2 regions of the Mesorhizobium sp. M0496 genome follow, and region 2 is predicted to be linked to the other one. Evidence: riboswitches for the same ligand, from Rfam matches in the RefSeq annotation. Region 2 holds a riboswitch; the other holds the start of a gene.

Region 1 (3,715 bases), on a different contig from region 2:
AGCGCCGAAGGCAGCCGCGCCAGCACGAAGACGCGCCAGCGCCCTGCTCCCATGGCGCGCAGCATCTGGCCGATCTCGGCCTCGGTCGACTCGTAACCTTCGACCAACGCCACCAGCATCGGAAAGAAGGTGACCAGCGACACCAGCATGATCTTGGGCGCCAGCCCGAAGCCGAACCACAGCACCACAAGCGGCGCGATCGCCACCAGCGGCAATGTCTGGCTGACGATGAAGACGGGAAACAACGCGCGGCGCAGCGGCTGGAAGAAGTCGACCAGCATCGACAGCGCGAAGGCGGCACTGAGCGAACAGGCAAAGCCAAGCAGCGTGGCGCGGATAGTCGGAACGGCGTTGTCGACCAGCGCCTCGCGATTGAGCATCGCTTGCGCGAGGACGCGCGATGGCGCCGGCAGTATCGTCGGCTTGATGCCGGAATAGGTGGCATAAAGCTCCCAGGCCAGCAGGAGCAGTCCGACCGACATCATCGCCGGTACCGCCTTGACAAGAAGGCTCGCGATCGGGCGCGAAGCGACTGATGGTGAGACCACGGCAGATGACCTTTGACGGCCGGAGAGCAGCGGCAGCTTCAGACAGCCGACGGGCTGTTGGCCGAGACCGTGACATCGAGGGTTACGTGGCCGGCACCCGGTCCGAAGCGGCAGAATGCTGCGTCAAGCGCCGAAAAGATCGCGCCCGCATCACCGCGCAATTTCGTACAGAAATGCTTGGAGAGCTCATAGACACCCGACTGCTTGAGGAAATCGATGCAGCCGTAAATCTCGTCCATATGGTCGTCGGTGCCCATCACATAGAGCGAGAACTGCGCTGCCGCCGGCTGGCCAGTCGAAGCCGCGCCGCGCACCGCCGCGATGGCCGCATCACTGCGCGGGCCGAGTGGCCCGACAGGTCCGCCAAGCGCATCGGAGCGACAGATCGGGTCATCCGGCTCGCCCGGGCAGCCGCGTGAAATGGTAGCCGACAGCACGCAATGTTTGCCGCTGCGCGCCGTCGCCACGAAGAGGTCGCGCATGGCTGGAAACAGCACCTCGGGCGGCCCGACCAGCAGGGTCGAGATGTCGTCGGTCTCGATCCGGAGCTTGTCGCGGTAGGGATCGAGCGCGCCCAGCGCGCCAAGAATGACACCGACGAAATCGTCGGCCATGGGGTATAGGGAAATCTGTGCGCCTGAAAACATGGCCCGCCTCGCTCCGCTGGTATTACCCAGATCAGCTTTTAGGGTCTGTGGGCTTGCCGCCCCCGTCTCAGCCCCGACCGTACGGAGCACCCCTGTGGATGCGCGGGTTAAAGCACCAATCAAACCGAAGTGAAAGCCATTTTTTCAGCGCGCTGCACCAAAAAGCATTGCGCCAGGCCTGGTCCTTGGTCGAAGCCGCCGATGCTGCTGGAGCAGAATTTTATCGGGAACCTTCGCTGCCGCGACCGGTTGTCCCCACAGTCGCAAATGCGATCACCTTCGTAGAAACAAGCGACGAGTTCACAGAAATGGAGACAAACCATGTTCATGAAAATCCTCGCAGCTTCGGCTCTCACGATTGGTCTGGCCACATCAGCCATGGCGCAAAGTGCCGGTAGCAATAACGCAAATGGCGATGGCGTCGGCAGCGGGAAGTCGGTGACTGTGGAGCCGAACACCCCGGCCTCGCCGAATACGGTCAGCCCCGGTACTGTCGACCTCGGCATAACCAACAGCACGACCGGCGACATGAATTCGAACGCAGATCGAAATTGCCCGGCCGGCCCGCAGGGCGCGCAGCCTGACGCCACCCACACCTCGCCGGGCACCTCTGTGCCGACGGTCAATGACAACCATTGCGGTAAGTAGGCCATTGCTGGCAACCGAGGAAGCCGCGAGCGTATGCTCTGCGGCTTCTTTTGGGCGTCAGCACAATCGGGCACTCCTCGACAACGCCAATATCATGGGCACTTTCGGACATCGGTGGAAGGCTCGACGGCTTCACCGAAGCGACCAGGCGCACTGACTGACTGAAAGGGGTTTGGGATGCGATGAAGCCGCTCGACGACCTTGTCGAGCGGCAATGCATGGCAGAACCGCCTGTTGTGAAGTTTACGAAACAGCCTTTTCGCGAACCGGCAGCTTCCAGCCCGGCCTGACGAAGTGGCAGGTGTAGCCGTTGGGGTATTTCTCCAGATAGTCCTGATGCTCAGGCTCGGCTTCCCAGAAGGGACCGACGGGCGCGACTTCGGTGACGACTTTGCCCGGCCACAGACCCGAGGCCTCGACATCGGCGATGGTGTCCTCGGCGATGCGCTTTTGTTCGTCGCTGGTGTAGTAGATCGCCGAGCGATAGCTCATCCCGACATCGTTGCCCTGCCGGTCGCGGGTCGTCGGATCGTGGATCTGGAAAAAGCGCTCCAGCAGCGTGCGATAGCTTATGATGGCCGGATCGAAATTGATCTCGATGGCTTCGGCATGGCTGCCATGGTTGCGATAGGTGGCGTTGGCCACGTCGCCGCCGCTGTAGCCGACACGGGTGGAGATGACGCCGGGGTAACGCCGTATCAAATCCTGCATACCCCAGAAGCAGCCGCCGGCAAGGACTGCGCGTTCGGTCGAAGTCGCCATATCACGTCTCCTCAAAAGCAATTCCGGGAAAATGTAGGGGTTTCCCGGGAAAAGCGCATAGCGCTTTCCCTTGAGAATTGCGCAAAAGCAAGTTGGTCTCCCCATAAATGGGCATTGTCACCTTCTTCGTCCAGCGGACCAGCTGATCTGCTTCAGTTGCTCGGTCGCGCGAGGCTGTCGATCACACCCGGCAACTGCGGCGCACCGGGCGGAACGGCGGCAAAGCTGACCGCCACCGGCGGCGCCCTGAGCGACCAGTCGAAAAGAACGGTTTTGACCGGGACGTTACCCAGCCACGCCTGCAGATAGGGTGGCACGTCGCGCCCAGGCCAGACCAGCAGTATGCCGTGGTCGCGCAGCCGCTCCTTGGTGATCCAGGGGGCGTACTGCATATTCAGGTCGGTGAAGATCGACGGCTTGTCATAGGCATTGAGGCCCGCCAGCAACGCGATAAGGGTATGGCCGCCGACGGTGTCGAGCCGACCGGATGCGGCCGCGTGCCAGACGGTCTCGGCCTCGTCCGATATCTTCTGCGCCGGCCAGCAGACGGCGTCCATGCGTCCACGCAAATTGCATTTTGTCCAGCGGATCCCGGCATAAGCACCAGATATGCCGATAATGCAGACGAACGCGCAGATCGCCAGCTTTCGCATCTCGACGGTGCCGAGGCGGTGGCCCAGCAAGGCGAGCGCCACAACGCCAGCAAGATTGTACATCGGCGCGCCCCAGGCCTCGCCGGCGCCGGTGAACAGGGACGCCACCATGATGAGGAGCGCCGGGCCAAGCCCCATCCACAAGAGATAGACAAGGATGCCGCGCCCGACGGGCTCTTGCGGCGGGGGCGAGCGCCGCAGCAGCCCTGATATCGCCAGCACCAGAATAAAACCGCAGAGCCCGGCCATCTGGACGCCGATATAATAAAAGCGGGAGCGATGGGCCAGCACCCACTGATCGCGCCATGCGGCATAGGTGATCGGCAGGAAATCGACGCGATAGAGTTCGACGGCCAGTGGCGCAGCGACAGCGATGAAAACCACAAGCCCAAGCCATGGCCAGGGCGTGGCGAGCCGGCTGCGTGCCCGAGTATCCGACAACAGCCAGATCGCCCCG
Region 2 (3,715 bases):
CCATTGGTCGGATGGAATGGTCTGCAGCGCCTCGAGGAACAGCCTCGTCGCCAGCGGCAGGTTGAAGAACACATGGGCGACGAGAATGCCGGACAGGCCATAGATACCCGGCCAGCTTCCGCCGCCGATCACCGTGAGCACATCGGCGAAATAGCCGGCGCGGCCATAAAGCGCCAGGATGCCGAGGGCCGCGACGATGGCCGGCAGCGCTAGCGGGACGGCGAACAGCTGCAGGATGAAGCTGCGGCCGAAGAAGCGTGGATGCCGCGACAGCGCCCGCGCCACGAACAGCGCCGGCCCGACGGAAAGCAGCGTCGACAGCGCCGCCTGCCAGAGCGTGAAGCGAATGACGCGAAGCAGATAGGGATCGAAGGCTGCCCAGGCGCCCGAAAGATCGTGGGCGCCTTCGAAAAGCAGGCCGGCAAACGCGCCGCCGATCAGCAGCGCTATTGCAGCGAGCGCCAGGGTGCCAGCGGTGATGCGGGCGTCAGACGCGCGCTGCACGCTGGACCACCTGACTTGAGGTTCTTAGCGAAGGCCGCGTTCCTTCGCGCCCCCCTCCTTGTGGGGGAGATGTCCGCCAGGACAGAGGGGGGCGCCGTAGAGCACTCATCTTTCGATCATAGGACCAAATTACTTGCTCATCACCGCCAGCCATTCATCCACCCAAGCCTTGCGGTTGGCGGCGACCTCTTGCGGGCTGAACAGCAAGGTTTTGGTCGGCTTGACCAGTTTGTCGAAGGCCGGGTTGAGCGGCTTGTCGGTCTTGCCGGCCGGGAACATCCAGTTGGTTTCGGGGATGGCATCCTGGAACTTCGGCCCTGTCATGAAGGCCATGAACTTTGCCGCCAGCGGGTTCTTGGCCCCCGTGGTGGTGATGCCCGCCACCTCGATCTGCAGATACTCGCCCTCCTCGAAGGAGGCCGCCTGGTAGCGCTCGGTGTTCTCGGCGACCATGTGGTAGGCCGGCGAGGTCGTGTAGGACAGCACCATCGGCGCCTCGCCCTTGGTGAACAGGCCATAGGCCTCGCTCCAGCCCGGCGTCACGGTCAGCACCTTCGCCTTGAGCTTGGCCCAGGCCTCCGGTGCCTTGTCGCCATAGACAGACTTGACCCACAACAGCAGGCCGAGGCCCGGCGTCGAGGTGCGTGGGTCCTGGATGACGATCTTGTCGTCGGCGCTGCCTTCGACCAAGTCCTTCAGGCTCTTCGGCGGCGTCTTCAGCTTCTCGGTGTCGTAGACGACAGCAAAGTAACCGTAGTCAAAGGGAACAAAAGTGTCGTCGCTCCAGCCGCCCGGCACAGTGACATCCGTCACCGCGCCATGCGGTGCGAACAGGCCGGTGGCCTTGGCGTCGGCGGTCAGATTTGTGTCGAGGCCGAGCACGATATCGGCCTTGGTCGAAGCGCCTTCCAGCCTGACGCGGTTAAGCAGCGCCACGCCATCGGCGACCGAGACGAACTCGACATCGCAGCCGCATTCGGCCTCGAATTCCTTCTTCACCACGGGACCCGGACCCCAGTCGGCGGTGAAACTCTCATAGGTGTAGACGGTGAGCTTGTCCTTGGCTAAGGCCGGCCCGGACAGGACCACGGTCATTGCTGAGACAAGAGCGTATAAAAGCGTGCGCATCGGCGCCTCCTTCGTTCGAATTAAAAGGAATTGAGGCGTCGGACTGTCCGAAACGTCTAATCCCTCCGCCGGTACAAACCGGATCAGGTTCAGCGGGTTGGCGAGACTGCCTCTCAGCCGGTCCGCGAAGATCGCGTCCGGCACCCCGTTAGAGCGTTTCGACACATAGGCCCGGCCGATCCCCCACGCAAGTGGGAGTTTGCCGCCTTCCGTTTCCCGTGCCGGGCTGGTAAGGGCCACACGATATGAGCACATTCACCATCCTGCTTGGCGGCGATCTCATCCGCACGCCACGGCTCGACCGCCAGGTCGAAGGCTCCCGCGTCATCGCCGCCGACGCCGGCATCGGCCATGCACGGCTGCTGGATCTCGTGCCGGAGCTGTGGGTGGGCGATTTCGATTCGGTGCCAGCCAATCTGCCGGACGATCTCGCCACTGTCCCCCGCCGGACTTTCCCGGCCGAAAAGGACAAGACTGATGGCGAACTGGCCATAGCCGCCGCACTGGAGCTCGGCGCCACCAGCCTGGTGCTCGCCGGCGCCTTCGGCGGCAAGCGCGCCGACCACGCTTTCCTGCATCTGGCGCTTGCCCTGCGGCTGGCCGAGGCAGGGACTGATGTGCTCCTGACCAGCGGCGCCCAGGAGGGTGTTCCCCTGCTCCACGGCAAGGCTGGATTCGACTATGCCAACGGCACGCTGTTTTCGGTACTCGGCTTTTCCGAACTCACCGGCCTGACCGTGACTGGCGCCAAATGGCCGCTGAACCACGTCGAGGTGGCGTTCGGCTCGTCGCTGACCATCTCCAACGAGGTCAAGGGCCGCCTCGAAATCGCGCTGGATCATGGCCGTGCGATGCTGCTCGCTCATCCCTATCCCTTACCTGAAAGCTGACATGGCCCCGCCCCTTCTCAATCTCGACGGGATAAAGCTGACCTTTGGCGGCACGCCGCTGCTCGATGGTGCCGCCTTGACGGCTTCAGCCGGCGACAAGATAGCGCTGGTCGGCCGCAACGGGTCGGGCAAGTCGACGCTGCTGAAGATCGCCGCCGGCCTGATCGAGCCGCAGGACGGCGAGGTGTTCCGCCAGCCTTCGGCGACCGTCCGCTATCTGCCGCAGATGCCCGACATGGAGGGTTTTGCATCGGTCCGCGCCTATGTCGAGGCCGGACTAGGCCCCGCCGACGATCCGTACCGCGCCAGCTATCTGATGGAGCATCTCGGCCTCTCGGGTGAGGAGCAGCCGAACGATCTGTCCGGCGGCGAGGCAAGGCGCGCGGCCCTTGCCCGTGTCATGGCGCCAGAGCCCGATATCCTGCTGCTTGACGAGCCGACCAACCATCTCGATCTCTCGGTGATCGAATGGCTGGAAGAAGAACTCATCCGCACCTCCTCGGCATTGATCGTCATCTCGCACGACCGCCGCTTTCTCGAGCGCGTGTCGCGCGCCACCGTCTGGCTCGATCGCGGCCAGACCCGCAGGCTGGACAAGGGGTTTGGTCATTTCGAGGAATGGCGCGACCTGGTGCTGGAAGAGGAAGAGCGCGAGCAGCACAAGCTCGGCCGCCAGATCGTGCGCGAAGAACACTGGCTGCGCTATGGCGTGACGGCGCGGCGCAAACGCAACATGCGCCGGCTGGGCGAATTGCAGACCATGCGCCAGCGCTTTCGCGGCCATCGCGGCGCCGAAGGGTCGGCCACCATGGTGGCGAGCGACGCCGCCGAATCCGGCAAGCTGGTGATCGAGGCGAAAAACATCGAGAAGAGCTTTGGCGATCTCACCGTGGTCAAGGGGTTTTCAACCCGCATCCAGCGCGGCGATCGGGTTGGCCTGGTCGGGCCGAACGGCGCCGGCAAGACGACGCTGCTGAAGATGCTGACCGGCGAGATGAAGCCCGACGCCGGTTCGGTGCGGCTCGGCACCAATCTGGAGATCGCCACGCTCGACCAGAAGCGCGAGGCCGTCGACCCGCTGGAGACGCTGGCGCAGTATCTCACCGACGGACGCGGCGAAAATCTCGTCATCAATGGCGAGCAGCGCCATGTCGTCTCTTACATGAAGGACTTCCTGTTCAAGCCGGAGCAGG

The links. A riboswitch is a leader RNA that binds a small molecule or an ion and turns the genes downstream of it on or off. The one in region 2 is predicted to bind thiamine pyrophosphate.
Region 1: linked by a shared signal. The riboswitch ahead of NKI73_RS27750 (YkoF family thiamine/hydroxymethylpyrimidine-binding protein) and the one ahead of thiB (thiamine ABC transporter substrate binding subunit) in region 2 are both predicted to bind thiamine pyrophosphate.

The regions. Positions count from the first base shown of each region.
Region 1 is NZ_JAMYRC010000045.1:16,801-20,515, forward strand. It holds gene NKI73_RS27745 (ABC transporter permease) at 1-485, opposite strand, end outside; gene NKI73_RS27750 (YkoF family thiamine/hydroxymethylpyrimidine-binding protein) at 587-1,195, opposite strand; TPP riboswitch at 1,186-1,299, opposite strand; gene NKI73_RS27755 (hypothetical protein) at 1,517-1,843, shown strand; gene msrA (peptide-methionine (S)-S-oxide reductase MsrA) at 2,087-2,605, opposite strand; gene NKI73_RS27765 (glycosyltransferase family 39 protein) at 2,758-3,715, opposite strand, start outside.
Region 2 is NZ_JAMYRC010000026.1:88,309-92,023, forward strand. It holds gene thiP (thiamine/thiamine pyrophosphate ABC transporter permease) at 1-504, opposite strand, end outside; gene thiB (thiamine ABC transporter substrate binding subunit) at 634-1,632, opposite strand; TPP riboswitch at 1,676-1,790, opposite strand; gene NKI73_RS21240 (thiamine diphosphokinase) at 1,878-2,522, shown strand; gene NKI73_RS21245 (ABC-F family ATP-binding cassette domain-containing protein) at 2,524-3,715, shown strand, end outside.